Regions from separate parts of the Comamonas flocculans genome, predicted to be linked through region 1. Evidence: predicted binding sites of a transcription regulator. Region 1 holds the regulator's gene; the other holds the start of a gene.
The links. Region 1 encodes HrcA, which represses chaperone genes, less so after heat shock. Its sites were predicted from a motif close to TTAGCACTCNNNNNNNNNGAGTGCTAA; they were not measured.
Positions count from the first base shown of each region.

Region 1 (15,636 bases):
GCGCGAACGCGATCGGCACCCCCAGCGCGATCAGGGTGAGCAGGGAGATCAGGAAGACGGTGGCGGTCATGCGCGCGGTCCCGTCTGGCCGCCGACCTCGGCTTCGATGCGCTCGGAAGCCTGCTCGATGCGGTCGCCCAGGTCGTGCGTCATCTTGTCGAAGTCGCCGCGCAGCGCCCGCACGATGTTGTAGCTGACCGGCACGATCAGCGCCACGCCGAAGACGATGCCCACGCCGTACAGCCAGGCGTAGGAGATGCCCAGCACCGGGTAGGTGTTGCCCAGGTTGATCACGGTCTGCTTCCAGCCGCCGACGATGAACACCACGCAGCCGGCCAGGATCAACAGGCCCGAAAAGGTGATGAGTGCGCGGCGCAGGCGCGGCCCCACGCGCCGCTGCAGCGTGTCGAAGCCGATGTGTATGCGCTGGGCCGAAGCCAGCACCGCCCCGAGAAAGATCAGCCAGACGAAGAGCAGGCGCGAGAGCTCTTCCGATACCGCGATGCCGGAATTGAAGGCGTAGCGCAGCACCACGTTGCCAAACACCAGGATGCCCATGATGGCAAGACAGGCCACGATGAGCACTTCAAAGGTGTGCGTGATGCGCCTTGCCCAGGGGTTGGGCGCGTGTTCGGTGTGCAAGGGCATGGTCTGCCGGGCTTTCTGAGGGTGGCGGGATTGGATAGGGTTTTATCGAGAAAGTAAAGACTGACCTTGCGGCGTCCAAGGTTAGTGGCGCGGCGGCTCGGGCCAGGGCGGCAGCGGCGCGCGCAGCCGCTCGAAGGCATGGGCCAGTTGCAGCACGCCCAGGTCGTCAAAGCGCTGCCCGGCGATCTGCAGGCCTATGGGCAGCCCCGCGCCGTCCACGCCGCAGGCGATCGAGGCGGCGGGCTGCTCCGACATGTTGAAGGGTACGGTGAAGGCAATGTGCTCCAACGGGCGCAGCGGGTTGTTGGTGGGCGAGGGCAGTTCGGCCGCGAATGCGGTGATGGGCGCCGTGGGCGAGAGCACGTAGTCCACCTGCGAGCAGGCCCGCACCGTGGCCACGCGCGTGGCATGAAACTGCTGGCTCGCGTGGTAGACGTGCTCGGCGCTGAAGCTGGCCGCGCTCTCGGCCCAGTCGCGAATGTAGGGCAGCACGCGGGCGCGGCGTCCGGGCCCGAGCTGGCGCAGGTCCATGAGTGAGCGCATGCGCCAGAAGTGGTCCATGCCGTCGAGCATCTCGCGCCCGAGCCAGGGCTGCATCGGCACGATGCTGGCACCCGCCTGTTCGAACAGCCGTGCCGCCGCTTCGACGCTGGCGCGCACCTGGGCATCGACGGCCAGGCCGCAGCCGGCATCGAGCAGCAGCCCCAGGCGCAGACCGCGAAGGCGCTGCATGCCGCGCGCATGTGCCCCCCAGTCCACCAGCTGGGGCGGCAGGCCCATGCTGTCGCGCACGTCCGGCTGCGCCAGCACTTGCATCATCAGCGCCGCATCGCCCACGCTGCGCGTGATCGGCCCGGCGCAGCGCCCGGTGTAGGGTGGGTCGATGGGCACGCGTCCCAGGCTGGGCTTGAAGCCGAACACGCCGCACCAGGCGGCAGGCAGGCGGATGGAGCCGCCGATGTCGGTGCCGACGTGCAGCGGCCCGTAGCCGGCGGCGGCCGCGGCGCCCGCGCCGGCGCTGGAGCCGCCCGGCCCCTTGTCCAGGTTCCAGGGGTTGCGCGCCGTCGCGTGAAAGCTGGAAACGCCCGAAGACAGCATGCCGTAGTCGGGCATGGTGGTCTTGCACAGCAGCACCGCACCGGCTTCGCGCAGACGCTGGGCTGGAGGTGCGTTCACGGCCGAGGGCTGGAGTTCGCTCGCCGCCGTGCCCAGGGGTGTCGGGTCGCCGCGCGTGGCGATGTTGTCCTTGATGGTTACGGGCACGCCGTCCAGCGGCCCGCAGGGCGCGCCCCGCAGCCAGCGGGCCTCGCTCGCGCGCGCCTGCTCCAGCGTGCGTTCGGGCTGCAGCAGATAGGCGGCGTGAAGCTGCGGCTCCCAGATCTCGATGTGGTGCAGCAGCGCGCTGGCCACTTCCAGGGGCGAGAGGCTGCGGCGCCGGTAGGCGTCAAGCAGGGCCTGCGCGCCCAGTTCGTGCAGCGCGCTCATGGCAGCGCCGCCGTGTTGATGCGCTGGGTGGCCTTGTCCATCTCGCCTGTGACCAGCTGCGCGATGCTGTCCAGGCCGTGTTCCAGGGCCTTTTCCATCAGCTGTCTGTCGCCCTGGGCGGGGCGGCCCAGCACCCAATGGATGACTTCGGCCTTGACGCCCGGATGCCCTATGCCTATGCGCAGGCGCCAATAGTCGCTTGCGCCCAGCTGCGCGTGGATGTCGCGCAGGCCGTTGTGCCCGCCATGGCTGCCGCCGTGCTTGAGCCGGATCTGGCCCGGCGAGAAATCCAGCTCGTCGTGCACGACCAGGATTTCCTGCGGCGCGATCTTGTAGAAGCGCGCCAGCGCGGCCACCGATCTGCCCGAGGCGTTCATGAAGGTCTGCGGCTCAAGCAGCCAGATGGCGCGTCCCTGCACGCTGGTGCGCGCCGCCAGGCCGTGCCAGGCGCGCTCGGGCAGCAGGTTCGCGCCCAGTTGCCGGGCAAGGCGGTCGATGAACCAGAAGCCGACGTTGTGGCGCGTGGCTTCGTACTCGGGCCCGGGGTTGCCCAGCCCGACGAAGAGTCTGATCATGGGGAGCGATTATGCGGACCGCGTGCGGCACCGGCGAAAAAAAACGGCCCGCAAGCTGCGGGCCGTCCCGGTGTGCGTGCGGCGTGTGGCCGCTGCGATCACTTCTTGGCGGGGGCCGCTGCTGCCGCAGCGTCGGCCGCGGCCGGCTCTTCCTCGATCACCTCGGGCAGCTTGACCGAGACCAGCGCCGGGTTCTTGTTGGAGCCGCGCACCACGGCCTTCACGCCCACGGGCAGGCTGATCGATTGCAGACCGGGGATGGTCTTGGAGGTCAGGGCGCTCAGGTCCACCGTGATGTGCTCGGGCAGTTGCGAAGGCATGCAGATCACGTCCAGCTCATGCAGCAGCGGCGTGACGGTGCAGCCTTCGGTGGCAACGGCGGGCGAAGCCTCGATGCCTTCGAAGTGCAGCGGCACCTTCATGTGGATGCGGGTCTTCTCGTCCACGCGCTGGAAGTCCACGTGCAGCACCTGTTGCTTGTAGGGGTGGAACTGCACGTCGCGCAGCAGCACCCTGCTGGTCTGGTCGCCCAGTTCCATGTCCAGGATGGAGGAGTGGAAGGCCTCCTTCTGCAGGGCGTGCCACAGCGCGTTGTGGTCCAGCTCGATCATTTGCGGCTCGCTGCCCGCGCCATAGACGATGCCGGGCGCGCGGCCCGTGACGCGCAGACGGCGGCTCGCACCCGTACCTTGCGTGTTGCGCTCAAAAGCGACGAATTTCATGTGAGAACTCCAGTGTGCGGGCGGCCGCGACCAGCCTGCCCGCCTGTTTGAGAAAAAAGACCCCGTGCACCATGCGACGGGGCCCGCGCTGCCATCGGATTGGGTTCAGCTGAACTCCGAGAACAGACTCATCACCGACGCTCCGCTGGCGATGCGCTGTATGGTTTCGGCAAACAGCGGCGCCACGGAGAGCTGGCGAATCTTGGGGCATCCGCGGGCGGCTTCGCTCAGCGGGATGGTGTTGGTGACCACGACTTCGTCGAGTACCTCGCCCTGGGCGATGCGCTCCAGGGCCGGACCGGAAAAGATCGGGTGGGTGCAGTAGGCATAGACCTGCTTGGCACCGCGCTCCTTGAGGGCGCTGGCTGCCTTCACCAGAGTGCCGGCAGTGTCGATCATGTCGTCCATGATCACGCAGTTGCGTCCGTCGATGTCGCCGATCACGTTCATCACTTCGGAAACATTGGCCTTGGGACGGCGCTTGTCGATGATGGCCAGATCGCAGCCGAGTTGCTTGGCCAACGCCCGCGCGCGCACCACGCCGCCGACGTCGGGGCTGACGACGATGAGGTTGTCGTGCTTTTTCTCGTTCAGATCGCGCAGCAGCACCGGCGAGGCGTAGATGTTGTCCACCGGAATGTCAAAGAAGCCCTGGATCTGGTCGGCATGCAGGTCCATGGTCAGCAGGCGGTTCACGCCCACGGCCTGCAGCATGTTGGCCACCACCTTGGCCGAAATCGGCACGCGCGTGGAGCGCGGGCGGCGGTCCTGGCGGGCATAGCCGAAGTAGGGGATGACGGCGCTGATGCGCTCGGCCGAGGCGCGCTTGAGCGCATCGACCATGATGAGCAGCTCCATCAGGTTGTCGTTGGTCGGTGCGCAGGTGGACTGCACGACGAAGATGTCGCGCGCACGCACGTTCTGCTTGATCTCCACGGTGACTTCACCGTCGGAAAAACGCCCGACCTGGATGGATCCCAGCGAGATGCCCAGGTTTTGCGCTATTTCCGTCGCCAGTACCGGGTTGGCATTGCCCGTGAAAACCATGAAATCGGTGTGATGGGCTTGCATCGGCATGGAAGAGCGGTCTGACGGAAGATGGCGCAAGGGGCTAGCTGTGGCAGGGGAGGAAGGATTCGAACCCTCGCATGCCGGAATCAAAATCCGGTGCCTTGACCAGCTTGGCTACTCCCCTACACGGGTCGCACGCTCGGGCGTACAACCCTGCAATCATTCATCCCGGACCCACTCGGCCAGTGGATGAAACCCGAGATTCTGACACACTTTGATGCTCCAATGCGCGGGTGCGTCTGAAACATCGATGGTGTCCTTCGTCACGGCAAACACGGCACTGCCGGAGCCCGTCATGCGCCCCGAAAGGCCTCGGCTCGCGAGCCAGTGCAGCGCCTGAGCCACCTCGGGACACAGGCGCTGTGCCACCGGCTGCAGGTCGTTCCTGCCAAACCCGAACGCACTGCGCGCTTGCTCTGCAACGAAGCCGGCGATTGTAGCAGCCTGCGTGTCGCGTCGCAGCGACGGATCGGAAAAAATGCGTGCCGTCTCCAGCCCTGCCGCGGGCTTGACGACGACGAAGCGCGTGCCCGCCTGCACCGCTTGTGGCGGCAACGGCGTGAGCGCCTCGCCCACGCCTTCGGCCCAGGCGTTTTGCCCGAGGATGAAAAACGGCACGTCCGCGCCCAGCGCGAGCGCGATGCGCGCCAGCGTACTGCGCGGCAGGTCCAGCTGCCACAACCGGTTGAGTGCCAGCAGCGTGGTGGCCGCATCCGAAGAGCCACCGCCCAGCCCGGCCTGCGTCGGCAGGCGCTTTTCCAGCGTGATGTGCGCGCCTTTGGTGCAGCCGCTGGCCTGCTGCAGCGCACGCGCGGCGCGCAGGCACAGATCGTCCTCGGGCAGCGCGGTGCTGCCCAGGTCTTCGCGGCTCAGGCGTGCGCTGGCGCGGCACTCGACGTGCAGCAGATCGCACCAGTCCAGCAGCATGAAGGCCGACTGCAGCAGGTGGTAGCCGTCGCTGCGCCGGCCGAGCACGTGCAGGAACAGGTTGAGTTTGGCCGGCGCCGGCAGGTCGTGCAGCGAGCGCATGGCGCGCCTCAGCGCTCGAGCACCACGCGCAGCACCGCGGTGGGCAGCGGCTGCAGGCGCGTGGCGACGATGCGGCCCGAGTCAAGCGCCGCAAGGTCCGCCTCCCAGCCGCTGGCCTGCGCCTTGCGCCCATGCAGCCAGCCAAAGAGCGCCGCGACGGGAATGCTGGCGCCAGTCAGCGCCTCTGCCAGCGCTTGCAGCGACGGCGAGCGCTGCTGGCGATTGCCGTCGTCCAGCACCGCCAGGCCCGGTTTCCAGCTCAGCTGTGCGAGCACGTTGCCCAGCGGGTTGTAGAGCGTGAGCTGTCCCTGCTCGGCGCTGCCCTGCAGCTCGAAGGCGGCGGAAAACGACTGGGCCGGCTGGTCCGGCCCGAGCGCCTGTACCTGCAGCGCAAGACGCCCGCGCCAGTGCTCGGGTTTGGCCGCGTCGGGGGAGGCGGGCGGCAGGGGCGCGCAGGCGGCCAGCCAGCTTGCGGCGAGCAGGACCAGGGCTTGGCGCCGCGCCGGCAGGGCAGGCCTCAAGGGCGCACCCCGAAGCGCCGCATGGTCTCGAGCAGCGTATCGTTGTCGCGCTTCAGGCGCAGGCCAGCGCGCCAGGCTTCACGCGCACGCGCACGCTCGCCGAGCTTCCAGAGCACCTCGCCCAGGTGCGCGGCGATCTCGGGATCGGGCTGGCCGCGCATGGCTTGCTGCAGCAACTGCAGCGCGCGCTGGCGATTGCCCAGCCGGAATTCGACCCAGCCCAGGCTGTCGGTGATGTAAGGGTCACCGGGTGCGAGCTCCAGCGCCTGCTCGATCAGCGACTTGGCCTCCTGCAGGCGCAGGCCGCGGTCCGCGAGCGAAAAACCCAGCGCGTTGAGCGCGTGGTGGTATTTGGGATTGCGCTCCAGAATGGTGCGCAGCAGCCGCTCCATCTCGGGCAGGCGTTCGAGCTTCTCGGCAAGCATCGCCTGTTCATAGAGATAGTCGTCATTGTCCGGCTGCAATGCCGCCGCCCGGGCCTGCACTTCGTAGGCGCGCTCCGTCAGGCCCACCTGTCGCAGCAGTGCGGCTTCGGCCTGCAGCTTCGCGGCGGCTTGCGCGTCGTTGCTGGCGGGCAGGTTGCGCAGCAGCGCCAGCGCTTCGCCCAGGCGCCCCTGGCGCGCCATCAGCAGCGCCCGGCGCAGTTGCACCGCCAGGCGCGAGTCGTCGTCGTCCGTCAGGCTGAGCCAGTGCTCGGCCTGGTCCAGGTCGCCGCGCTGCTGTGCGATTTCCGAGCGCAGCAGATACATCTGGCGGGTCAGCGCCTCGGTGCGCTCGGAAACCGGCTGCTTCTCGTGCAGCGCCGCAAAACGGTTCAGGCTGGCTTCGGCTGCGTCCAGCTGGTGGGCCTGCAGTTGCAGAGTGCTTTGCAGCAGCAGCGCCTGCATGTTGTCAGGCTGTTCGGCGGTGATGGTGTTCATCTGCGCCAGGGCGGCGCTGGTCTGGTTGCTCTCGGCCAGATAGCGCACGTAGCCCATGCTGATTTCGGGCAGAGGCTCGCCATCGAGGTAAGGGTGCAGCAAAGGCTCGGCCTCGGCCATCTTCTCGTCGAGCAGCTGCAGCACCAGCCCCGCGAGGGCGTCGTTGTCGCCGTCGAACTTGTGCGCCAGCCGCGCGGCCACCAGGGCGCCGATGCGGTCGCCGGCGGCAAGGCGCATGCGGCCTACGCTGGTCCAGGCATTGGCGGCGGTGGCGGGCTGCTTGAGCAGCTCGCTCATGGCCTCTTCGACCACGCGCGCGGCCAGGGCTTTGTCGCTGGCGTGGGCGTAGAGCAGCGGAATCGCGTTGATCACCGCCACCTGCCGCTGGGGAGCCGCCAGCGCCAGCTCGCGCTCCAGCGCGGGACGGCTTTCCGCAATGCGATTGAGCGCCACCAGGATGCGCAGCACGAAGCGGTTGGCGTCGCGCGACTCGGGGTCGGCCTGCTGCCAGGCCTGCGCTGCCACCAGCGCGGCCTGCGCCGAGCGCGACTGCAGGGCGATCTCGGTGGCGCGGCGGTAGAGCTCGCTGCTCTGGCTGCGCCGCGCGGCGTCCAGCATCAGGGCATAGCCTTCGCCGGGCTTGCCTGCTTCGGTGCTCAGCTCGCCCAGCAGGACTTCATAGAACAGTTCGGCCGTCGCTGCAGCACGCACGGCCTCTGACGCTTGCTGGGCAGGTCCGCGCATTTCCGCCGGGCTGGGGGTGCCGGTCGCCGCCGGCTGGGCCACGGCGGCCAGGGCGAAGAAGCTGCTCAGCAGCGTGGACGACACGAGGCGGGGTGTGCGCGGCATCGCACCATAATAATCGATGGGTTGCGCCGCTGGTGGCGCGACGCAACGCTGCGGGCGGCGCAAAGGCGCGGCCTGCCTGACCATGCCGGAACTGCCAGAAGTCGAAGTCACGCGCCGCGGATTTGCCGATGCGATCGCGGGCGCGCGCATCACCGCGGTGGTGCTGGGCAAACCCTTGCGCTGGCCGCTTGGAACGGCCCCCCGAACCCTGATCGGGCAGCGCGTGCTGGCCGTGCGCCGGCGTGGCAAGTACCTGCTGCTTGACCTGAGCGATGGGCTGCTGCTGCTGCACCTGGGCATGTCCGGCAGCCTGCGCTTTGCCGCGGCGCTGCCGCCTGCGGGTGCGCACGACCACTTCGAGCTGCAGACCGAGCACGGCCTGCTGCGCCTGCACGACCCGCGCCGCTTTGGCGCCGTGGTCTGGGCAGCGAGCGAGGCTGCGCCCGCCGCGCGCAAGCTGCTGGGCGGCCTGGGCATGGAGCCGCTGTCCGACGACTTCGACCTGACGCGCTTTGCCCGAGCGCTCAAGGCCACGCGCCAGAACATCAAGCAGGTGCTGCTCGCTGGCAAGGTGGTGGTGGGCGTGGGCAACATCTATGCAAGCGAAGCCTTGTTTGCCGCGCGCATACGCCCCACGATCGCTGCCGCGCGCCTGGGACCGGAGCGGGTGCGGCGCCTGCATGCGGCCATCCGCGAGGTGCTGGCGCGCGCGGTGGACAGCGGCGGCAGTACGCTGCGCGACTTTTCCGGCGTGCAGGGCGACAGCGGCCACTTTCAGTTGCAGGCCAGCGTCTATGGCCGTGCGGGGCTGCCCTGCATGGCCTGCGGCACGCCGATACGCCTGCTGCGCCAGGGCCAGCGCAGCAGCTTCTACTGCCCGCGATGCCAGGCGCGCTGATGCAGCCCGCCGACCTGGCCGACCGCGTGGTGCGCTGGCAGCAGACGCACGGACGCCGGCACCTGCCTTGGCAGGGCACGCGCGATCCCTACCGGGTGTGGCTGTCGGAAATCATGTTGCAGCAGACCCAGGTGGTGACGGTGCTGGACTACTACCCGCGCTTTCTTGCGCAGTTCCCCGACGTGCGGGCGCTGGCGGCTGCAAGCCAGGAGCAGGTGCTGGCCCTGTGGAGCGGGCTGGGCTACTACAGCCGGGCACGCAACCTGCACCGCTGCGCCCAGGTGGTGGTGGCCGAGCACGGTGGGGTGTTTCCCGCAAACAGCGCGCAGCTCGCGCAGCTGCCCGGCATAGGCCGCTCCACCGCCGGCGCGATCGCCGCCTTCTGCCATGGCGAGCGCGCACCCATCCTGGACGCCAATGTGCGCCGGGTGCTCACGCGCGTGCTGGGTTTTGCCGCCGACCTGTCGCAGGCAGCCAATGAGCGCGCGCTGTGGGCGCTGGCGCAGGAGCTGCTGCCGCGCAGCGATCTGGCGCACACCATGGCGCTGTATACCCAGGGTTTGATGGACCTGGGCGCCACCGTCTGCCTGGCCCGCAATCCCGATTGCGCGCGCTGCCCGCTGGCCGAGCCGTGCATCGCGCGCCGCCAGGGGCGCCAGAGCGAATATCCGGTGCGCAGCCGCCGCACCCAGCGGCGCGGCGAAGACTGGTGGTTGCTGATCTGCCTGGATGCCGCCGGCCGCTGCTGGCTGGCGCGGCGTCCACAGCAGGGCATCTGGGCGGGGCTGCATTGCCCACCGGTGGCGCCCAGTCGTGCAGCGCTCGACGCGCTGCTGGCGCCGCGGGCGCAGCCCGAGGAATGGCCAGCGTTTACCCATGTGCTCACGCACCGCGAGCTGCGCCTGCATCCGGTGCTGGTGCGGGCGCCGCCGCAGGGACTGCCCGGGGACTGGTTTGCGCCGGCTGAATGGCGGGCCTTGGGCCTGCCCGCGCCGATACGCAAGCTGTTGGCGGGTCTGATTGCTTCGGAAGAATCGCTCTTTTGATAGCTGCTACCGCACGCCAGTCAAGCGTTTGCGGCCAATTTCTTCTGAATATCTGAAGTGCTTCAGCTGCCATCCAGTTCGCGGTGGCGCTTGAGCGTGGTCCAGTCGCCTGCAAAGTGTTCGGCCAGTCGCTCCACCAGATAGACCGAGCGGTGCTGCCCGCCGGTGCAGCCCAGGCCGACCGTCACATAGCTGCGGTGGTTGTGCGCCAGCGGCGCGAGCCAGTGCTGCAGGAAGCCGGTGATGTCCGCCTGCATGCTGGCGACCTCCGGCTGCTGGCGCAGGAAGTCGGCCACCGGGGCGTCGCGCCCCGTCAGCGGGCGCAGCTGGGGGTCGTAATAGGGGTTGGGCAGCATGCGCACGTCGAAGATGTAGTCCGCGTCCATGGGAATGCCGCGCTTGAAGGCGAAGGACTGGAACACCAGCGTGAGCCGCCCCGGCGGCAGCGCCATCAGCTTCTTGACGTAGGCCAGCAGCTGGGCGTTGCGCAGCGTGCTGGTGTCTATCACCAGCGACTGCTCGCGCAGCTCGGCCAGCAGCTCGCGCTCCAGGCCTATGCTTTGCACCAGCGCCTGGCGGCCGTCGCGCAGCTCTTCCTTGGACAGCGGGTGGCGCCGGCGCGTTTCGGAAAAGCGCCGCACCAGGGTTTCGGTGCTGGCGTCCAGGAACAGCGTTTGCACCTTCACGCCCTCGGTGCGCAGTTCCTCGAGCTGGCGCGGCACCAGGGGCAGGGCGGCGGCGCTGCGCACGTCGATGGCCAGCGCCACGCGGTTGGCATGCTCACGGTGCTCCAGGCGCGCGAAAGCCCCCAGCAGCTCGGGCGGCAGGTTGTCCACGCAGTAGTAGCCCGCGTCCTCCAGCGCATGCAGCGCCACCGTCTTGCCCGAGCCGGACATGCCGGTGATGAGCACGAGTTCAAGCGACACGCCCTAAGCCTCCCCCGCGCCGGCCAGCATTTCGCCGGCGTGCGCCAGCGTGGTCGCCGAGAGGTGCTCGCCGCCGAGCATGCGGGCGATCTCGCGCGTGCGCTGCTGGCCGCTCAGGGCCGCCACGCTGCTGCTGGTTTGCGTGCGCGTGCTGTGCTTGGCCACCAGCCAGTGCTGGTCGCCACAGGCGGCCACCTGCGGCAGGTGGGTGACGGCCAGCACCTGGCGGTCGCGCCCGAGGCGGCGCATGAGCCGCCCCACGGTCTCGGCGACGGCGCCACCCACGCCCGAGTCGATTTCGTCAAAGATCAGCGTCGGCACTTCTCCGAGCGCGCTGGTGGTGACCGCAATGGCCAGCGCGATGCGCGAAAGCTCGCCACCCGACGCTACCTTGCCCACGGCGCGTGGCGTCATGCCCGGATGGCTGGCAACCAGAAACTGCACCTGGTCGATGCCGTGCGTGGCCGGCTCGCTGGCGGCGCTGACCTCCACCACGAAGCGCCCGCCCGTCATGCCCAGGCCCTGCATGGCCTGGGTGATGGCTGCGGCCAGCGGCGTGGCCGCCTTGCGCCGTGCGCGCGACAGCAGCTGCGCGGCCTTGTCGTAGGCCTGGCGCTGCTGCTGCTCCGCGGCCTGCAGCCGCTGCAGGTCGCTCGCCTCGTCCAGGCTGTGCAGCGCAGCCCTCCAGCCGGCCAGCAGGGCGGGCAGCTCCTCGGGCGTGCGCCGGTAGCGGCGCGCCAGCTGCAGCCACAGCGACAGGCGCTCCTGCAGTTGCTCCAGGCGCGCCGGGTCGGGTTCGCTGTGGCGCAGGTAGCCGTGCAGGCTGTGCGCGGCGTCCTCGGCTTCTGCCAGACAGGAGGTGAGGGCGGTGCACGGCGGCTCGAACTGCGGCTCCACCGCCAGCTGTTCCTGCAGTGCCTGCAGCGCGCCGGCAAGCTGCCCGAGCGCGCCCCGGCCCTCGTCGGGCTGCAGCGCGTCCAGCGCCTGCCGGGCGCTTGCGAGCAGCGCCTGGGCGTTGGCCAGGCGCGTGTGTTCGGCGTCGAGCTCGCTCCATTCGCCTTCGAGCGGGGCGAGTTTTTCCAGCTCCGCAATCTGCCACTGCAGGCGCTCGCGCTCCTGCTGCAGGCTGTCCTGCGCGCTGAGCGCCTGGGCAAGCGCCGCGTGCGCCGCGCGCCAGGCGCTCCAGGTGCGCGCCACTTCCCGGGTGTCCGCGCCCGCGTAGGCATCGAGCAGGGCGCGCATGGCGTCGGCGCGCGTCAGGCTCTGCCAGGCGTGCTGGCCGTGGATGTCGATCAGCCATTCGCCGAGCGTGCGCATCTGCGTGGCCGTGGCAGGCACGGCATTGATCCAGGCGCGGCTGCGTCCCTGCGCATCGACACTGCGGCGCAGCAGCAGGCCGTCGTCGTGCGGGATGCCGGCTTCGTCCAGCCAGGGCAGGAGCGCGGCGGGCAGGGCGTCGAACTCGGCGCTGACCTCGGCGCGCTCGGCGCCTTCGCGCACCAGCGCGGTGTCGGCGCGCGCGCCCAGCAGTAGTTGCAGCGCGTCGATCAGGATGGACTTGCCCGCGCCGGTCTCGCCGGTCAGCACGGTGAAGCCTGCGTGCACGTCCAGATCGAGTTCGCGCACGATCACGAAGTCGCGCAGCGCGATGCGGCGCAGGGCCATGTTCAGGATCCCCCTTCGTTCCAGCGCAGTTTGCTGCGCAAGGTGGCGAAGTAGCTCCAGCCCACGGGGTGCAGGAAGCAGGCGCTGTAGGGTGAGCGGCGCACCAGCACGCGGTCGCCGGGTTTGAGTTGGGCGAGCGACTGCATGTCGAAGTTGGCGCTGGCCTCGCGCTTGCTCAGCAGCTCGATCGCCACCTCGGCCGCGTCCGGCAGCACGATGGGGCGGTGGGTGAGGGTGTGCGGCGCGATCGGTACCAGCACCCAGCCTGGAATCGAGGGATGCAGCATGGGCCCGCCGGCCGACAGCGCATAGGCGGTCGAGCCGGTGGGCGAGGCGATGATGACCCCGTCCGCCCGCTGGTTGGCGACGAAGTCGCCGTCCACCTCGATGCGCAGCTCCACCATGCCCGAGGTCGAGCCGCGATTGACCACCACGTCGTTGAGTGCCAGCGCCTCGAACACGCAGTCGCGCCCGCGCAGCACGCTGCCGTGCATCAGCGGGCGCACATCCTCTTCATAGGCCCCCTCGAGCATGGGCGCGAGCATGGCCTCGAAACCTTCGAGCGCGATGTCGGTGATGAAGCCCAGCCGCCCCTGATTGATGCCTATGAGCGGCGTGCCATGGCGCGCCAGACGCCGGCCCACGCTGAGCATGGTGCCGTCGCCGCCCACCACCAGCGCCAGGTCGCAGTGGCGCCCGATCGCGTCCAGGTCGTGTGTGGGAAAGTCCCGCAGCTTGACATTGACCGCGGTTTCATCGTCCAGCGCCACCTCGCAGCCGTGCTGCAGCGCGAAGGCGGCGATCTCGCGCACCGCCTTGCACAAGGTGTCGGGCACGCTGCGTGCGCGCGACTTCTGGTACTTGCCGATCACGGCGACGCGGTGGAAGATGGATTGCATGGCCTTGATTACAACACCCGCTGCGGGCCGGTATGGCTTGCTATGGTAAGCGCTGGTGCGGTGCTCGGGGGCGCGGAGCGGGGTGCGGGCCGCGACTGGCCCTAGAATGAAACGCATGCTGGACGAGCGTGGCAAATTGTTGCTCAAGGCGCTGGTGGAGCGCTACATCGCCGAGGGGCAACCGGTCGGCTCGCGCACGCTGTCGCGCGCCTCCGGGCTGGAGCTTTCGCCGGCCACGGTGCGCAACGTCATGTCCGATCTGGAAGAGCTCGGCCTCATCGCCAGCCCGCACACCTCGGCCGGGCGCATCCCCACCGCCAAGGGCTACCGCCTGTTCGTGGACACCATGCTCACGGTGCAGAAAGAGCGTCTGCCGCACCTGCAGATCAAGCCCGAGCAGCCGCAAAAAGTGATAGCGCATGCGGCGCACATGCTCTCCAGCCTGTCGCAGTTCGTCGGCGTGGTGATGGCGCCGCGCCGGGCCTCGGTATTCCGGCACATCGAGTTTCTGCGGCTGTCGGAGCGGCGCGTGCTCGTGATCATAGTCTCGCCCGACGGCGACGTGCAAAACCGCGTCATCTTCACCGAGACCGACCCCAGCCAGTCGCAGCTCGTCGAGGCGGCCAACTTTCTCAACACCAACTACGGCGGCCTGACCATGGAACAGGTGCGCGAGCGCCTGAAGAGCGAAGTGGACAGCCTGCGCGCCGAGATCGTCCAGCTCATGCAGGCAGCGGTCAGCGCCAGCAGCGAGGCGCTGGACGAATCGCAGGACGAGGTCATCATCTCCGGCGAGCGCAACCTGCTGGCGGTGAGCGACTTTTCCAGCGACATGGACAACCTGCGCCGCGCCTTCACGCTGTTCGAGCAAAAGACGCAGATCCTGCGCCTGCTCGACATCTCCAGCCGCGCCGAGGGCGTGCGCATCTTCATCGGCGGCGAAAGCCAGGTGGTGCCGTTCGAAGAGCTGTCCGTGGTCAGCGCCCCCTATGAGGTCGACGGCCAGATCGTGGGCACGCTGGGCGTGATCGGGCCGACGCGCATGCCTTACGACCGCATGATCCAGATCGTGGACATCACCTCGCGGCTCGTCTCCAACGCGCTGAGCCACCGCAGCTGAGCCACTACAATGCGCCCCGGCCCGCCCTGCGCGGGCCATGCTTTCGGGCCGTTAGCTCAGCTGGTCAGAGCAGAGGACTCATAATCCTTTGGTCGTTGGTTCAAGTCCAACACGGCCTACCAGGATAGCAAAGGAAACCCTGCTACATAAACACTAGCGGGGTTTTTCTTTTGGTGTTGCTTGTAGGCAATCTGTAGGCACTTTTGCCAAATACGCGCCGGTTAGATCCTTCACCCGGCGCGCGCGGGGTGCACCGTCACTTCGTTTTTACGAAGTGAGCGCACCAGGGCTCACCCATGCGCGCGCGGGGGGAACCACCCGCGTTTGAAACGCGACTGGCCCGAATTGTGCCGCCCACGCGCGCGGGGGGGAACCCTCACTTGAAACGGTTTCAAGTGAGAAGCCTGGTGCCGCCCATGCGCGCGCGGGAAGGAGGGGTCGCAGTTTGCGCACACCTTTATCCAGGCTTGTGCCAGTGATGCGCTGCAGGTCATCGCCTAGGGCTTCGGCGCGGGCCAGGTGCTGGTTGATGGCCTGCTTGGTCATGCCAGCAGCGGCGGCGGTTGAAGCGGCGAAGCCCTGTTCATGCTGTGGGCCGGCAGCGCGGCCATCGGTTACGCGGCAATCGTCTATCCCCACCCTGGGCGGTTCTTCACCTTGGGCAAGCTCAAAGGCACGGGCCCATGCCCGCATAGGCTCGCCGAAAAAGTCCACAGTAGCCGGTTCTTCCCAGCCGGTAGAGCTTGCCTCTCCAGTCAGTAGCAGGGCTTGAACGGCCTTCGCGCCAAGTATCGGAAGACTGCCAGCATCGGCGGCAATCTTGTTTGTGCGGCCGTCAGTTGGTTGCACGCGCACAAATTTTGCAGCGCGGTCAATCCGGGCGAAAACGGTTATTTCGTGGCGTTCAGCGCAGCCCAATATTTGGCGTGCAGTCCAAGGCTTGCCCGTCCGGTCTGCCACGGCCTGGGCGGCTTCGCCCAAAGTCAAAAAGTGCGGTAGCGGCGGAAAATCATTCATCGTTGCACCCCTTCCAGTGCTGACCTTCGTTCCGGTGCCCCAGCAGGCCGGCGAAGGTTTCCGGCTTTTCGGCCAGGTTTCGAAGCTGGCCTAGCTGGGGCGTAACTTGTCAGGCGTGGGCGGGTGCGCGCTTTCTTGCACGCCTAGCGGCTGGCACCTTGGGCACGGTCACGGTGATAGCGGGGGCCATGCCAGCGGCGGCGGCCATGTCCATTAGGGCGTCGAGCGAGAACAGCGCTACCTTG
Region 1 covers NZ_CP042344.1:2,765,293-2,780,928, forward strand. The annotation lists gene FOZ74_RS13245 (TRAP transporter large permease) at 1-70, opposite strand, end outside; gene FOZ74_RS13250 (TRAP transporter small permease) at 67-648, opposite strand; gene FOZ74_RS13255 (amidase) at 730-2,133, opposite strand; gene pth (aminoacyl-tRNA hydrolase) at 2,130-2,708, opposite strand; gene FOZ74_RS13265 (50S ribosomal protein L25/general stress protein Ctc) at 2,807-3,430, opposite strand; gene FOZ74_RS13270 (ribose-phosphate pyrophosphokinase) at 3,536-4,501, opposite strand; tRNA gene FOZ74_RS13275 (tRNA-Gln) at 4,549-4,625, opposite strand; gene ispE (4-(cytidine 5'-diphospho)-2-C-methyl-D-erythritol kinase) at 4,661-5,530, opposite strand; gene FOZ74_RS13285 (lipoprotein insertase outer membrane protein LolB) at 5,539-6,051, opposite strand; gene FOZ74_RS13290 (tetratricopeptide repeat protein) at 6,048-7,820, opposite strand; gene mutM (bifunctional DNA-formamidopyrimidine glycosylase/DNA-(apurinic or apyrimidinic site) lyase) at 7,903-8,718, shown strand; gene mutY (A/G-specific adenine glycosylase) at 8,718-9,764, shown strand; gene rapZ (RNase adapter RapZ) at 9,827-10,690, opposite strand; gene recN (DNA repair protein RecN) at 10,694-12,355, opposite strand; gene FOZ74_RS13315 (NAD kinase) at 12,358-13,254, opposite strand; gene hrcA (heat-inducible transcriptional repressor HrcA) at 13,370-14,374, shown strand; tRNA gene FOZ74_RS13325 (tRNA-Ile) at 14,420-14,496, shown strand; gene FOZ74_RS13330 (hypothetical protein) at 14,642-15,391, opposite strand; gene FOZ74_RS13335 (helix-turn-helix domain-containing protein) at 15,501-15,636, opposite strand, start outside.

Region 2 (15,636 bases), 1.0 Mb from region 1:
CCGGCTGGGCTGCAGCTCCAGCCCGATGAGAAACAGCATCAGCACCACGCCGAACTCGGCGAAGTGCAGGATGTCCTGCACGTTGCTCACCAGCGCCATGCCCCAAGGGCCTATGGCAATGCCGGCCGCCAGGTAGCCGACGATGGCACCCAGCCCCAGCGCCCGCGTGAGCGGCACGGCAATCACCGCGGCCGCCAGGTAGGTGAAGCCGTAGGTGAGCCAGACGGGCGCTTGTGCCATGGTGCCGAATGCGGTGCGGGTGTGGATGCGGTGGCGTGCGGGCGGCGCGCTCTGGCGCCATGCACATGGAAGCGATTTTCACGCAAGGGCGTTGACAGCGGGGAGCGCGGCGGCGCCTGCGTTAGAGTAGCCGCAGGCGCGCGGTTGTGTGGCGCGGCCGTCCTTCCCTGGATTGATAGCTGCAAGCGCTTGCCCCACAAGCGTTTGGGGCCGATTTGATGAGTAAGAAAAGAGGTGGTGCATGGCCTTGATTGCGGTTGCGAATCCCAAGGGCGGGGTAGGCAAATCCACGCTGGCCACGAACATCGCCGGCTACTACGCCAGCCGCGGCAGGGATGTCGCGCTGGGTGACATCGACGGGCAGCAGTCGGCGCGCTGGTGGCTGGAGCAGCGCCCTGCGGCGGCGCGCCCGATCGCGCTGTGGGAAGCCAGCCCCGACTGGCTGGGCCGCCCGCCGCGCGAGGCGCACAGTGCGGTGCTCGACACGCCCGCGGGCCTGCAGGGTTGGCGGCTCAAGGACGTGCTGCGCAAGGCCGACCGCGTCGTCGTGCCGCTGCAGGCCAGCGTCTTCGACATCTTTGCCACGCGGCAGTTTCTCGATGAGCTGCACGAGATGCACGCGGGCGAGTCGCAGCGCATAGGCATCGTCTGCATGCGGGTGGATCCGCGCACCCATGCGGCCGACCAGTTGCAGGAGTTCGTGGCCACGCTGGGTCTGCCGGTGCTGGGCCATCTGCGCAGCACGCAAAACTATGTGCATCTGGCCGCCCATGGCCTGACGCTGTTTGACGTCTCGCCCACCCGCGTGGCGCGCGATCTGGAGCAGTGGCAGCCGCTGTGCCGGTGGCTCGACGCCGCCTGAGCCCGCTCAGCCGGCTGCGGGGGCGGCTCCGGCAAAGCCGTTTTGCCGCCAGGCCTCGAATACCGTGACGGCCACCGCGTTGGAGAGGTTGAGGCTGCGCTGATCGGGCCGCATGGGCAGACGCAGCCGCTGTTCGGGCGCGAAGCGCTCGCGCAGCCAGGGCGCGAGGCCGCGCGTCTCCGAACCGAACACCAGCCAGTCGCCCGGCTCGAACGCGACCTCGTGCGTGGACCGCCGCCCGTGCGTGGTCAGCGCGAACATGCGCTGCGCGCGCGGCTGCGCTTCATCGAGCAGTGCCTGCCAGCTGGCATGGCAGCGCACGTCGGCCCATTCGTGGTAGTCCAGGCCCGCGCGGCGCAGCAACCGGTCCTCCATCGAAAAGCCCAGCGGCTCCACCAGGTGCAGCCGGCAACCGGTGTTGGCCACCAGGCGAATCACGTTGCCCGTGTTGGGCGGTATTTCGGGCTCGACCAGGACGACGTGGAACATGGGTCCCGATTGTGGCGTGCCTGGGCCCGGCCTCAGGGTGTGCGCGCAAACACCAGCGCACCCACGCTGAGTGCGCCGCCACCGCGCAGCACCTCGGCCGCCGCATGCAGGCTCGCGCCGGTCGTCATCACATCATCGACCAGCAGCACGCTCTTGCCCGGGAGTTGGGCTTGCGCCGCCGGCGTCAGCCGGAACGCGCCCTGGAGATTGCGCAGGCGCTCGCGCCGGTCCAGCCGCGTCTGGGCGGTGGTCTCGCGCGAGCGCACCAGCCAGTGCGCTCGCAGCTTGGTGCGCGCCAGCGCGCGTGCCAGCAGCTGGGCCTGGTTGTAGCCGCGTTCGCGCAGCCGGCCCGGGGCCAGCGGCAGCGGCACGAGCGCGTCGCAGGCCGCAACCATCTCGCACGCATCAGGGCGGGTGCGCATCAGCTCGGCCAGCGCCGACGCCACACCGGGCGCGCCATGGAACTTCAATTGCGTGACCAGGCCGGACCAGGGCCAGGCGTAGTCCACCACCGCAACGCAGGCATCGAGCCCCGAGGGTTCACGCAGGCAGTGCCCGCATGCCGGCGCGCCATCTGCCAGCGGCAGGGCGCAGCGTGGGCAACGCCGGCGCAGCGGCGCGAGCGTGCTCGCGCAGTCGACGCAGATGCGCTGCGCCGGCCAGGCGCGGCAGACGACGCAGCGGCTGGGCAGCCACCCGGCCCCGGCGAACGATGTCCCCAACAGCCGAGTGAAGAGCATGGGCTCAATATACTCGCGCGGGTTTGCAGGACGCCATGCCGGAAAAGACCCCACCCACGATAGACCCCGCCGCCGCCGCCCGCTGGCATGCGCTGGCGGCTGAACCCTCACCCTGGCTGCATGAGGAAGTGGCGCGTCGCATGCAGGAGCGGCTCAGCTGGATCGTGCGCCCGCCCGACAACTGGTGCCATTGGGACCCGGTGCGCGGCGGCCTGCAGGCGCATGCCACGATCGCCGCCGGTTTGCCCCGCGCCCCGCAATGGATCCACGAGACTTCCAGCGCCGCCGCCCAGGCCGTGGCACGCCGCGAGCTGGCCCCCGCATGGTGGAGCGCCGCGCGCTGGCGGGGGCCGCGCCAGCACTTTGCCGAACCCGCTCCGGCGAGCATGCAGATGCTCTGGGCCAACATGGCGCTGCATGTGAGCGCGCAACCCCAGGCGCTCGTCGCCCGCTGGCACCGGGCGCTCGCGCCCGATGGCTTCCTGATGTTTTCCTGTCTCGGACCGGACACCGTGCAGGAGCTCAGGGCGCTCTATGCCCGCTTGGGCTGGCCACAGCCCAGCCACAGCTTCACCGACATGCACGACTGGGGCGACATGCTCGCCGCCGCCGGCTTTGCGGAGCCGGTGATGGACATGGAGCGCATCATCCTGACCTTTGCCAGCCCCGAGCGCCTGCTGCAGGAATTGCGCGGCCTGGGGCGCAATCTGCACCCCGAGCGCTTTCCTGCGCTGCGCGGGCGCCAGTGGAAACGCGAGCTCGAGCACGCCATCGCCGAGCAGCTGCCGGACCCGAAGAACGAGGGGCGCCTGGCCCTGACTTTCGAAATCATCTACGGGCACGCGTTCAAGCCTGCAGCGCGCGCCCCGCGCGAGCAACGCTCGTGGACCAAGACCAAGACCGAGTACCTCGCGCAGATGGGTGCCAATCCCGCTGTCAAGCAACACCCTGGCGCATAAATGGTTAGAATTTTCGACTGACAAGAAACGGTGGCCCTGCCCGTCGTGGTGAGCTCGCCCAGCGCCGACCGCAGTGTCCGCCTGGCGCGCAGAACCTGCACTCGGGAGCCGCCGCAAACGGAGACAAGGTGCCACGCAGCGTGGCCCGGATGGACATTGAACGTGTCAAGAATCATGCATGTGCGCCGCCGTGTCGCGGCGCAAACCTTTCGTCGTACACGGCATTCGGGGCGGTCTGCATCCTGCGGGATGCGGGCCCTTGCCGCCCGTGGTGCGTGGGCTGCTGCCCGCGCTGAACGTGCTTTGCAGAGAAGTGGGAGAACTATGAGAAGCATTTCCAACCGGCTGGCTGCGCCCCTGCTCGTGTGTGGCACCTGGCTGGCAAGCACCGCCCATGCGGTCCAGGACCTTCCCGGAGGGCCGGCGGTCAACCAGCTCAACCTGCACCCGCCGGTCACCAAGATCGCCGAGGCGCAAAGCGACCTGCACTGGATGCTTCTGATCATCTGCACGCTGATCTTCATCGGCGTGTTCGGCGTGATGTTCTATTCGGTGATCAACCACCGCAAGTCGCGCGGCGCCAAGTCGGCCAACTTCCATGAATCCACCATGGTCGAGGTGACCTGGACGGTCGTGCCCTTTCTGATCGTGATCGGGATGGCGGCGCCGGCCACCAAGGTCATCGTGGCGCAGAAGGACACCACCAACCCCGACATCACGATCAAGGCGACCGGCTACCAGTGGAAGTGGGGCTACGACTACCTTGCAGGCGAAGGCGAGGGCATCGGCTTTCTCTCCACCATTGATCCTGAACAGCGTGCCTTGTCCAGCGCCGGAACGCCCAAGGGCGACGACTACCTGCTCAAGGTGGACAACCCGGTGGTGGTGCCGGTCAACAAGAAGGTGCGCGTGATCACCACCGCCAACGACGTGATCCATTCCTGGTTCGTACCCTCCTTCGGGGTCAAGCAGGATGCGATTCCCGGCTTCGTGCGCGACACTTGGTTCCGTGCGGAGAAGATCGGCGACTACTACGGCCAGTGTGCCGAGCTCTGCGGCAAGGAACACGCCTACATGCCGATCCACGTGAAGGTGGTCTCGGGCGAGGACTACACCAAGTGGGTGGACGAGCAGCACAAGAAGGCCGCAGCTCTGCTGGACGATCCGAACAAGGTGTGGGAGCTCGCACCGCTGGCCGAGCGCGGCGCCAAGGTGTATGCGGCCAATTGCGCCGCCTGCCACCAGCCCAATGGCCAGGGTGGCGGCGCGATCAAGGCGCTCGATGGTTCGGCCGTCGTCAAGAGCGACGACCATGCCAAGCAGATCCAGATCGTGCTGCATGGCGCGGCCAATGGCGCCATGCCGCCCTGGAATGCGCTGAGCGACACCGATCTGGCGGCGGTCGTCACCTACACCAAGAACGCCTGGTCGAACAAGACCAGCCAGGTGGTCCAGCCTTCCGAAATCGTGGCCCAGCGAGCCAAATGAGTGCTGATGCACAACGCGTAACGAGGAGTCGAGCATGAGTGCAGTTTTGGACAATCACGGCCAGGTGGGCGGCCTCGCGCAGGGGCACGACCACCACCACCACCACATGCCTACGGGCTGGCGTCGCTGGGTGTTTGCCACCAACCACAAGGACATCGGCACGATGTACCTGCTGTTCTCCTTCACCATGCTGATGGTGGGGGGCACGCTGGCGATGCTGATCCGTGCCGAGCTGTTCCAGCCGGGCCTGCAGATCGTGAATCCGGAGATGTTCAACTCCTTCACCACGATGCACGGCCTCATCATGGTGTTCGGCGCCATCATGCCGGCCTTCGTGGGCTTCGCCAACTGGATGATTCCGCTGCAGATCGGCGCTTCGGACATGGCGTTCGCGCGCATGAACAACTTCAGCTTCTGGCTGCTGGTGCCCGCCGGTCTGATTCTTTCGGCCACCTTCTTCATGCCGGGCGGCGCGCCCGCAGGCGGCTGGACGCTGTACGCGCCGCTGTCGCTGCAGATGCCGATGTCTCTCGACTACGCCATCTTCTCGCTGCACATCATGGGCGCCTCTTCCATCATGGGGGCGATCAACATCATCGTCACCATCCTGAACATGCGCGCTCCGGGCATGAAGCTCATGCAGATGCCGATGTTCTGCTGGGGCTGGCTGATCACCGCCTACCTGCTGCTGGCGGTGATGCCGGTGTTTGCCGGCGTGCTCACCATGACGCTGACCGACCGCCACTTCGGCACCAACTTCTTCGTCGCCGCCGGCGGCGGTGATCCGGTCATGATGCAGCACATCTTCTGGTTCTTCGGCCACCCCGAGGTCTACATCATGATCCTGCCGGCCTTCGGCATGATCAGCGAGATCATCCCGGCCTTCGCGCGCAAGCGCCTGTTCGGCTACACCTCCATGGTGTATGCGATTGCGGCCATCGCCACCTTGTCGATGATCGTCTGGGCGCACCACATGTTCACCGTGGGCATGCCGGTCACCGGCCAGCTGTTCTTCATGTATGGCACCATGCTGATCGCGATTCCGACGGGTGTGAAGGTGTTCAACTGGACGGCCACCATGTGGCGCGGCTCCATGACTTTTGAAACCCCCATGCTCTGGGCGGTGGGCTTCATCTTCGTGTTCACCATCGGCGGCTTCACCGGCGTGATTCCGGCCGTGGTGCCGGTGGACACCCAGATCCAGGATACCTATTACATCATTGCCCACTTCCACTACGTGCTGGTGGCGGGCTCGCTGTTCGCGATCTACGGTGCGTTCTACTACTGGTCGCCCAAGTGGACCGGCTACATGTACAACGAGACGCGCGGCAAGATCCACTTCTGGTGGTCGATGATCTCCTTCAACGTGGCCTTCTTCCCGATGCACTTCCTGGGCCTCGCCGGCATGCCGCGCCGCTATGCCGACTACCCCATGCAGTTCGCCGACTTCAACATGATTGCCTCCATTGGCGCCTTCTTCTTCGGCCTGGCCCAGGTGTACTTCTTCTTCGCCGTCGTGGTGCCGCTGATGCGCGGCAAGGGCGAGAAGGCGCCGCAGCGTCCCTGGGAAGGTGCCGTCTATGGCCTGGAGTGGGAACTGCCTTCGCCGGCGCCCTTCCATTCCTTCACCACGCCGCCCAAGCTGGACGCGAGCGCCACGCGCATCGCCGGCTGAAGGCACGAGGGCAGCGCGCCGCGACAGGAGAGACTGGAGATGTCTGGCCAGGACCAGCGTAAACGCAATCTGCGCCTGGGCTTGATCCTGGCGTCCATCGTGCTCGTGCTGTTTTTCGGCATCATGGTGCGCTGGGCGCTGCTGGGAGGCTGAAACAGTGAACCTCGGTGTCGAAAACGCCAAGATGGTGGGCAAGCTGCTGGTGGTGGCCTGCGGCATGTTTGCCTTCGGCTACAGCCTGATCCCCTTGTACAAGGCGATCTGCGAGGTCACGGGCATCAACATCCTCTCGCGCCAGGAAGGCCAGGTGCCGGGCAATGCCTACACCGGCGAATCGGCCAAGACGCTGGCCAGCAACACCCAGGTGGATCGCTCGCGCACCATCACGGTGCAGTTCGATGCCAATGTCCGCGGTCCCTGGCATTTCAAGCCGGAGAAGACCAGCTTGCAGGTGCACCCGGGCGAGCTGGCCACCGTGATGTACGAATTCCAGAACGTGCAGGACAGGCGCATGGCGGCCCAGGCGATTCCAAGCTATGCGCCGCGCCAGGCCGGCCCGCACTTTCACAAGCTTGAATGCTTTTGTTTCAGCCAGTACACGCTCGATGCCGGTGAAAAGAAGCAGTGGCCGGTGACCTTCGTGATCGATCCCAAGCTGTCCAGGGACGTGCAGACCATCACGCTGTCCTACACCTTCTTCGAGGTCGGAGGTCGCACGCCGGCCGCGCCGCAATCGACCGCCGCCCTGGTGCCGGCTGCAGCCGCGCTGCAGGCGGGCTCATGAATCGGAAGGCGGAGCGCGGTTCATGGCTGCAGACGCTGCGCATCGTGGCCTGGTCGCTGATCGGCATACGCAACGGCAGGCGCCACAGCGAAGACCAGCGCAAGGTCGGGGTGGTGGCGCTGATGTTCACTGCCCTGGGCGCGGTGCTGCTGTTCGTGCTGGTGCTGCTCGCGCTGGTGCACTGGATAGCCTGAGCGTCAGGCATTAACAAGTGTTGAATGAGAAATTGAAGATCGAGGAGCTGAAATGAGCACATCTACCCAAGGGGTTACCCCGTATTACTTTGTGCCCGAGCCTTCGCGCCATCCGATCACGGCAGTCTTCGGGCTGTTCTGGATGATCGTCGGCGCGGCCAGCTGGATGAACGGCTTTGGCTGGGGCAAGTGGGCGCTGCTGTTCGGCGTGCTCTGGTGGCTGGGCGTGCTGTTCCAGTGGTTTCGCGATGCGGCGCACGAGAGCGAGGCCGGGCTCAACAGCCGGCGCATCGACGTGTCTTACCGCTGGGGCATGAGCTGGTTCATCTTCTCGGAAGTGATGTTCTTCGGTGCCTTCTTCACCGCGCTGTGGTGGGGGCGCGCGCACTCGGTGCCGGAACTGGGCAACCTCGAGCACGCCATTCTCTGGCCCGATTTCAAGGCTGTTTGGCCCAGCGTGGCCGCGGGCGCCACCGGGTCGCCCGGGGACATCATCGAGCCGTTCAGCACCGTCGGGCCGTTCTGGCTGCCGACCATCAACACCGCGCTGCTGCTCACCTCGGGCGTGACGCTGACCATTGCCCACCATGCGCTGCTGGCCAACAACCGCGGCAAGACCATTGCCTTCATGTGGGTGACGGTGCTGCTGGGTCTGACCTTCCTGTGCGTGCAGGGCTATGAGTACTACCACCTCTATACCGAGCTCAACCTCAAGCTCGATTCGGGCATCTACGGCTCCACCTTCTTCATGCTCACGGGTTTTCATGGCTTTCACGTCTTCGTGGGCATGGTGACGCTGTTCTTCATCACCATGCGGCTGCAGGCCGGGCATTTTTCGCCGCAGCACCATTTCGGTCTTGAGGGCGCTGCCTGGTACTGGCACTTCGTGGACGTGGTCTGGCTGGGTCTGTACATCCTCGTGTACTGGATGTGAGCAAGGCGGCGGCCTGTGCCGCCCACCAGAGGCACCAGGGCGCCGCAAGGCGCCTTTTTGCCGCTTCCGTGAAGCTGGCCTTCAGGCTTTGCCCGCAAGCAAGCCGGTCGGGAGGATGTAGCCCAGCTTGTAGGCGGCCAGCAGGCAGACGAAGAGCACGATGGAGAGGATGACGCGCACCGCGAGCGCATGGGCCATGCGCGTGCTCGATGGCTGGTCGTCCTTGGGGTCTCCGCGCACCATGAAGACATAGGCTGCACCGAGGCTGGCGATAATGGCAAGGAATGCCAAGGCAATGATGATTTTCATGGTGCGTGCTTCCGATGGTTGATGCGGGGCGCTCTGCGTCCGGTTTGCGCTTTGCGTTGATTGCCGTGGCGGCGCTGGCGATGGCCGTGGCAACCGGATGGCTCGGTAGCTGGCAATTGTCGCGCGCGCACGAGAAACTTGCCGCGCATCAGGCCATGCTCGACCGTGAGCAGCTTGCGCCCTGGTCCGCTGCGCAGTTGCTCGCCGCCCTGGCGCAAGACCCGGCGCTGGCGCAGACCCAGGCCTACCATCCAGTGCAGCTGCGCGGGCGCTGGCTTGCGGATGCGACGGTGTATCTGGAAAACCGCCAGATGCACGGCAAGCCCGGCTTCTACGTCTACACGCCGCTGCAGCTTGCCGGCAGCGGCCAGGTGCTGGCGGTGCAGCGCGGCTGGGCAGCGCGAGACTTCAGTGACCGCACCCGCCTGCCGCAACTGGCGCAGCCCGAGGGCGAGATCGTGCTGCGTGGCCGTATCGCGGGCGAGCCGGGCCGGCTTTTCGAGTTTGCCGATGCGCCGGATGCCAAGGGCGCTGGCCAGATACGGCAGAATCTGACGATTGCCGCCTACGCGGCCGATTATTCGCTGGATCTGCTGCCCTTGACCGTGGTGCAGACCGACGCGGCAGACGATGGCTTGTTGCGTGACTGGCCCGCGCCGGACAGCGGCGTGGACATGCACTATGGCTACGCCTTTCAATGGTTTGGGCTCTGCGCCCTGGTGGTTGTGCTTTATGTCTGGTTCCAACTCATCCGACGCCTTGGCGGCCGCCGCCGCTGAATCGACCGATCCGGTGCAGCTGACGGTGCACAGCCTGCCCGGTGCCCTCGAGGCCCGGCGGTTGCCCGACTCACGCAAGGGCCGCTGGCAGCTTTGGCTGATGCTGGCAGTTTGCGTGGCGCCGGTGCTCGCGTCCTATTTCGTCTATTACGTCGTGCGCCCCAGCGGCGGCTTGCTGAATTTCGGTGAATTGATCGAGCCGCAACGGCCCATGCCGCAAGCTCAGCCCATCCAGGCGCTCGACGGCTCGGCCGGGGTGCTCGGTGATCTGCGCGGCCAGTGGCTGTTGCTCAGCGTGGCCGACGGCGCCTGCGACGAGGTCTGCCGCAACAACCTTTACTTCCAGCGGCAGCTGCGCGAGAGCCTGGGCGAGGGGCGTGACCGCATCGACTGGGTCTGGCTCATCATGGACGACGCCGCTCCGCCGCAGGAGATCCGCGATGCCTTGCGTGATGCGACGGTGCGCCGCATCGACGCGCAGGCGCTGCAGCGCTGGCTTGCACCCTCAACCGGGCATGCGCTGCCTGAGCAGCTCTATCTGGTCGATCCGCAGGGCAACTGGATGATGCGCTTTCCGCCCCAACTGACGATCGCGAGCGCGGAGCGGGTGCGCAAGGATTTGTCGCGCCTGCTGTACGCCTCCGCCGCCTGGGACCGGCCCGGCCGGGGAGAGGGCAAATGAACGCTGCGCACACCGCACTCTACGACTGGGCGCCGGTCTGGGAACTGCTCGCTTTCGGCGCGCTGATCGCCCTGTTTCCGCTGGCCTGGACCGCCTGGCGCCACCGCCATGGCAGTGGCTCAAGGCGGCTGCAGGCGCTGACCGCGCTCACGTTGTTCCTCACTTTCGACCTGGTGCTCTTTGGCGCCTTCACGCGCCTGACCGATTCGGGCCTGGGCTGTCCCGACTGGCCGGGCTGCTACGGCCAATCCAATCCGCTCGGGGCCAATGCCGAAATCAGCGCCGCCCAGGCCCAGCTGCCCAGCGGACCGGTGACGCACACCAAGGCATGGATAGAGATGATCCACCGCTATCTCGCGACCAGCGTGGGCGCGCTCATCGTCGTGCTGACGATCGCCGCGTGGTGGCAATGGCGCCGTCACCGCCGAGGCCTGGCGCCGGCTCCGGTGCTGGGACGCTGGTGGATGCTGGCCACCTTCCTCTGGGTCTGTCTGCAGGGCGCATTCGGCGCCTTGACGGTGACGATGCGGCTGTTTCCGGCCATCGTCACGCTGCACCTGCTGGGCGGGGCGGTGCTGCTGATGCTGCTGTGCGTGCCGGCGGTGCGCCTGAGCCTGGCGGTGGAAGGCCGCTCGCCCGCGCCGGTTGCGCGCGGGCTGCGTCACGGTCTTGTCGCCTGCATGCTGCTGGTGCTCGCGCAGCTGCTGCTGGGGGGCTGGGTCAGCACCAACTATGCGGTGCTTGCCTGCACCAGCTTTCCGACCTGCCAAGGCAGCTGGTGGCCACCGATGGCTTTTGCGGAAGGCTTTCAGCTCTGGCGCGAGCTGGGCCTGCGGGCGGACGGCAGCCACATCAGCTTCGAGGCGCTGACCGCGATCCACTACACCCACCGGCTGGCGGCCTACGGGGTGCTGCTTGCGCTGGCGGTGGTGGCCGTGCAGCTGCGCCGACGCGCACCGGCACTCGCTGCCCAGGCCAACTGGCTGTGGCTGCTGCTGGTGCTGCAGTTTCTTACCGGCCTGTCCAACGTGGTGCTGGACTGGCCCCTGGTGGCCGCGGTCCTGCACACGGGTGGCGCGGCCGCGCTGCTGGTGGTGCTGACCTGGGCCCTGTCCGCCAGCACCGGCGCCCCGGCGGGGCCTGCATCCAGCGCAGCAGGAGCTTCTGCATGACAGCAGCACATACCTCCGACACCTCCATGGCCGGCGCCGACGCGGCGCCCCGGGCAGCACGCCCCTTGCCCCCGCGGGCGCGCCAGTTTTATGCACTCACCAAACCCGGGGTGGTGCAGCTCATCGTCTTCTGTGCCTTCATCGGCATGGTGATGGCGGTGCCGGGCTGGCCCACGGTGCGCGAATGGCTGAGGATGGCGATCGCCAGTTTTGGCATCTGGTGCGTCGCCGGTGCAGCGGCGGCGGTGAACTGCATCATCGAGCAGTCCATGGATGCGCGCATGAAGCGCACCGCCTGGCGCCCGACCGCCAGGGGTGAACTGACGAACCGACAGACCCTGTTGTTCGCCACCGTGCTGGGCCTGGTGGGCTGCGTCGTGCTGCAGGTACTGATCAATGCGCTCACCATGTGGCTGACCTTCGCCACCTTCGTCGGCTACGCCATCATCTACACCGTGGTGCTCAAGCCGATGACGCCGCAGAACATCGTCATCGGCGGCGCCTCGGGGGCCATGCCGCCGGTGCTGGGCTGGGCCGCGATGACGGGTCAGGTGGGGCCCGAGGCGTGGATCATGTGCCTGATCATCTTTCTGTGGACGCCGCCGCATTTCTGGGCGCTGGCCCTGTACCGGGTGGAGGACTATCGCAAATCGGGCCTGCCCATGCTGCCGGTCACCCACGGGAACCAATTCACGCGGCTGCACGTCTTCCTGTACACCTGGGTCTTGTTCGCAGGCTGCCTGATGCCGTTCGTCTACGGCATGAGTTCCTGGATCTACCTTGCGGCCGCAGTGGTGCTGAGCCTGATGTTCTGCTGGTACGGCTTTCGGCTGTGGCGCAATTATTCCGACGCACTCGCACGCAAGACCTTTCGCTTTTCCATCATGCACCTGAGCCTGCTGTTTCTGGCGCTGCTGGTGGACCACTACGTGTTCTGAGCCTTGCAATGCACAAACGAGGATTCTTCAAATTCATAGCTGCTGGCGCAATGTCAGCAAGCCTTGCAGGCTTATTTTCTGCTTGTACCGAAGCGCCCAAACCAGCCTTCAAGGGTGTGGACATCACGGGCGTGGACTACGCACGCGACCTGCCGCTGACCGACCAGTTCGGCCAGCGGCGCCACATCAAGGACTTTGCCGGCAAGGTGGTGGCGGTCTTCTTCGGCTACACCCACTGCCCCGACGTCTGCCCGACCACGATGAGCGAGCTGGCGCAGGTCAAGGCCGAACTCGGCATCGACGGCGACAAGTTCGTGGCGGTCTTCGTCACGGTGGACCCCGAGCGCGACACGCCGGAGATTCTCAAGGCCTACATGGCCAATTTCGATCCGGCTTTCATCGCGCTGCGCGGCAGCCCCGAGGAGCTTGCCGCGGTGGCCAGGGACTTCAAGATCTTCTACAAGCAGGTCGAGGGCCCGACGCCCACCAGCTACACCATGGACCATTCGGCGGGCATGTACATGTTCGACCCCGGCGGCCATCTGCGGCTGTTCCAGCGCTACGGCAGCCCGGTGCAGGCGCTGGTGGACGATACGCGCACCCTGCTCGCCGAGAAGGGGCGCGGCTGAGGCGCGCCGGCGCCGGGCCGCGCAGGCCTGGGCAGCGCCTCAGGCGTACTGCACCAGGGCCTTCTTCATCTTCTTCATCGCCGCCACCTCGATCTGGCGGATGCGCTCGGCGCTCACGCCGTACTCGGCCGCCAGGTCGTGCAGCGTCATGCCGCCCGAGCCGTCGTCGTTGACGTTGAGCCAGCGCTCTTCGACGATGCGCCGGCTGCGCTCGTCGAGCTCCTGCAGCGCGGTGGCGATGCCTTGCGTGGCCAGGGTGTCGCGCTGGCGCGATTCGATCACCCGCGTCGGCTCATAAGCGGCGTCGCTGAGGTAGGAGATCGGACCGAAGCTCTGCTCGCCGTCGTCGCTCGGCGCCGGGTCGAGCAGCACGTCGCCGCCGGACATGCGCGTCTCCATCTCCATGACTTCCTCGCGCTTGACCTTGAGCTGCTCGGCCATGGCGTCGATCTCGTGCTCGGAGAGCGTTTCGCGATAGGTTTCGGCGTTCTCGGCCTCGGCCTTGAATTCCTGCTTCATCGAGCGCAGGTTGAAGAACAGCTTGCGCTGGGCCTTGGTGGTCGCCACCTTGACCATGCGCCAGTTCTTCAGGATGTATTCATGGATCTCCGCCTTGATCCAGTGCATGGCATAGCTGACCAGGCGCACGCCCTGGTCGGGGTCGAAGCGGCGCACGGCCTTCATCAGGCCGATGTTGCCTTCCTGGATCAGGTCGCCGTGGGGCAGGCCGTAGCCCAGGTATTGCCGCGAGATGGAAACCACCAGGCGCAGGTGCGAGAGCACCAGCCGGCCCGCGGCTTCCAGGTTGTTGTCCTCGCGCAGCTGGCGTGCGAAACGCTGCTCCTCGTCGAGCGTGAGCATGGGCAAACGGTTGGCCGCCGTGATGTAAGCGTCCAGATTGCCCAGCGGCGGCACCATGGCCCAAGGGTTGGCAGGCGTCAGGGCGGTGCTGGTACGGGCTTCGGACAAGGTCATGGGAGCGGTCCTTTCTGTGTCTTGGTCTAAATGTTAGCACTCGGTTAGGTAGAGTGCCAAAACCGAAGTTCCCCCGAATGTCACGTTCCGAAGGGCGCCTTGTGCAGGCAAATGGCGTGCGGGGTCGCCTGTGCCCCCTGCGCCCCCTGCGCCGGCCCCCTTGGTGAAGCGGGGTGCGGGCCCCGGCCTTGCGTGGCTGGCAGGCAGGGCGGGTCTGGGGTAGTCTGGCGGTGGCCGCGTGACGGTCAAATGGTGGAAAGCACACGCAAGGCCAGCTGGGCGGCGGCGTGCGGGCTGCAGGGAGCTTGGGACGATGACGGGATTTGAGACGATTGCGGTCGTGAGCACCACGGTCGCGCAGGCGCAAGATGCGGAGCGGCTTGCGGCGCTGGCGCTGCAACAACGCCTGGCAGCCTGCGTACAGGTGGTGCAGGTGCAATCGCACTACCGCTGGAAGGGTGCGTTGCAGCGCGAAGCCGAATGGCGGCTCGACGGCAAGACGGCGCAGGCGCAGGTGCCGGCGCTGCTGGCTTTGCTGCGCGCCCACCATCCCTATGAACTGCCCGAACTGGCGGTGAACCTCTGCCAGGTGAGCACCGCCTATGCCGACTGGGTACGCGCCGAAACCGGCGATGCCGCGCAGGGGGCCGGCCAGGCTTAGGCGGCGCGCGGCCGGTACCTCTGGGGCAGTGCCGGCGCCATCTCAGAGCTGGGCGCGCACGGACGCCTCGAAATCGGCCAGCGGTACCGGCCGGCCGAACAGGTAGCCCTGGAACTTGCGGCAGCCCTGGTCGAGCAGCAGCGCGTGGTGCGCCCGGGTTTCCACGCCTTCGGCCACCACGGTGAGCTGCAGCGAATCGGCCAGCGTGATGATGCTGCGCGCAATCGCCGCATCCGTGGGGTTGTCCAGGATGCCGCGCACGAAGCCCTGGTCGATCTTCAGTTCCGACAGTGGCAGGCGTTTGAGGTAGCCCAGGCTGGAATAGCCGGTGCCGAAGTCGTCGAGCGAGAGCCATAGCCCCAGCGTGCGCAGTTGTTGCATGATTTCGATCACGCCCTGCACGTTGCTCAGCAGCACGCTCTCGGTCAGCTCCAGCCTGAGGCGTTCGGGGTTGGCGCCGCTGCGCGCAAGCAGGCTGGCAAGCTCGCCGACGAAGCCCTCCTGCAGGAACTGGCGCGCGCTGATGTTGAGTGACAGGCTCAGGGCGCGCAGGTCTGCCTGGGTCTGCCAGTGCGCCTGCTGCCGCATGCCGGCCTGCAGCACCCACTGCCCGATTTCCATGATTTGCCCGGTCTCTTCAGCGAGCTGGATGAACTGCGCCGGCCCCACGAGGCCGTGGACCGGGTCGTTCCAGCGCAGCAGCGCCTCGGCGCCGACGATGCGGCCGATTTCGTCCACCTGGGGTTGGTAGTACAGCTCGAACTGGGCGTGCTTGAGCGCCTGGTGCAGCCGGCTTTGCAGGCCGGCGCGGGCGTTGGCCGCGGCCTGCATGTGCGGGTCGAAAAAACGCAGGGTGTTTCGCCCCTCGTCCTTGGCCCGGTACATGGCCAGGTCGGCCTGCTTGAGCAGCTCGTCCACGCTGGTGGTGTGTTCGTCGATCAGCGCGATGCCGAGGCTTGCCGTCAGCTGCTGCTCCTGTCCCTGCAATTCGTAGGGGCGGCGCAGTTGGGCGAGCAGCTTTTCGGCCAGCGGCCGCAGCACGGCGGGCGCCGGCACGTCCGAGCTGCCCAGGTGCGGCAGCAGCACCACGAACTCGTCACCCCCCAGTCGCGCCACGGTGTCCTGC
Region 2 covers NZ_CP042344.1:452,438-468,073, reverse strand. The annotation lists gene kefC (glutathione-regulated potassium-efflux system protein KefC) at 1-240, opposite strand, end outside; gene FOZ74_RS02425 (ParA family protein) at 482-1,102, shown strand; gene FOZ74_RS02420 (tRNA (cytidine(34)-2'-O)-methyltransferase) at 1,109-1,591, opposite strand; gene FOZ74_RS02415 (ComF family protein) at 1,624-2,331, opposite strand; gene FOZ74_RS02410 (methyltransferase domain-containing protein) at 2,367-3,290, shown strand; gene coxB (cytochrome c oxidase subunit II) at 3,615-4,778, shown strand; gene ctaD (cytochrome c oxidase subunit I) at 4,813-6,453, shown strand; gene FOZ74_RS16110 (cytochrome oxidase small assembly protein) at 6,493-6,606, shown strand; gene FOZ74_RS02395 (cytochrome c oxidase assembly protein) at 6,611-7,237, shown strand; gene FOZ74_RS02390 (DUF2970 domain-containing protein) at 7,234-7,431, shown strand; gene FOZ74_RS02385 (cytochrome c oxidase subunit 3) at 7,484-8,365, shown strand; gene FOZ74_RS02380 (twin transmembrane helix small protein) at 8,447-8,674, opposite strand; gene FOZ74_RS02375 (SURF1 family protein) at 8,755-9,453, shown strand; gene FOZ74_RS02370 (SCO family protein) at 9,407-10,135, shown strand; gene FOZ74_RS02365 (COX15/CtaA family protein) at 10,132-11,307, shown strand; gene cyoE (heme o synthase) at 11,334-12,245, shown strand; gene FOZ74_RS02355 (SCO family protein) at 12,254-12,874, shown strand; gene rpoH (RNA polymerase sigma factor RpoH) at 12,914-13,849, opposite strand; gene cutA (divalent-cation tolerance protein CutA) at 14,163-14,510, shown strand; gene FOZ74_RS02340 (EAL domain-containing protein) at 14,553-15,636, opposite strand, start outside.
Region 2: a site for HrcA is predicted at 13,883-13,909, ahead of rpoH (RNA polymerase sigma factor RpoH). Genes of this name have one in related genera too.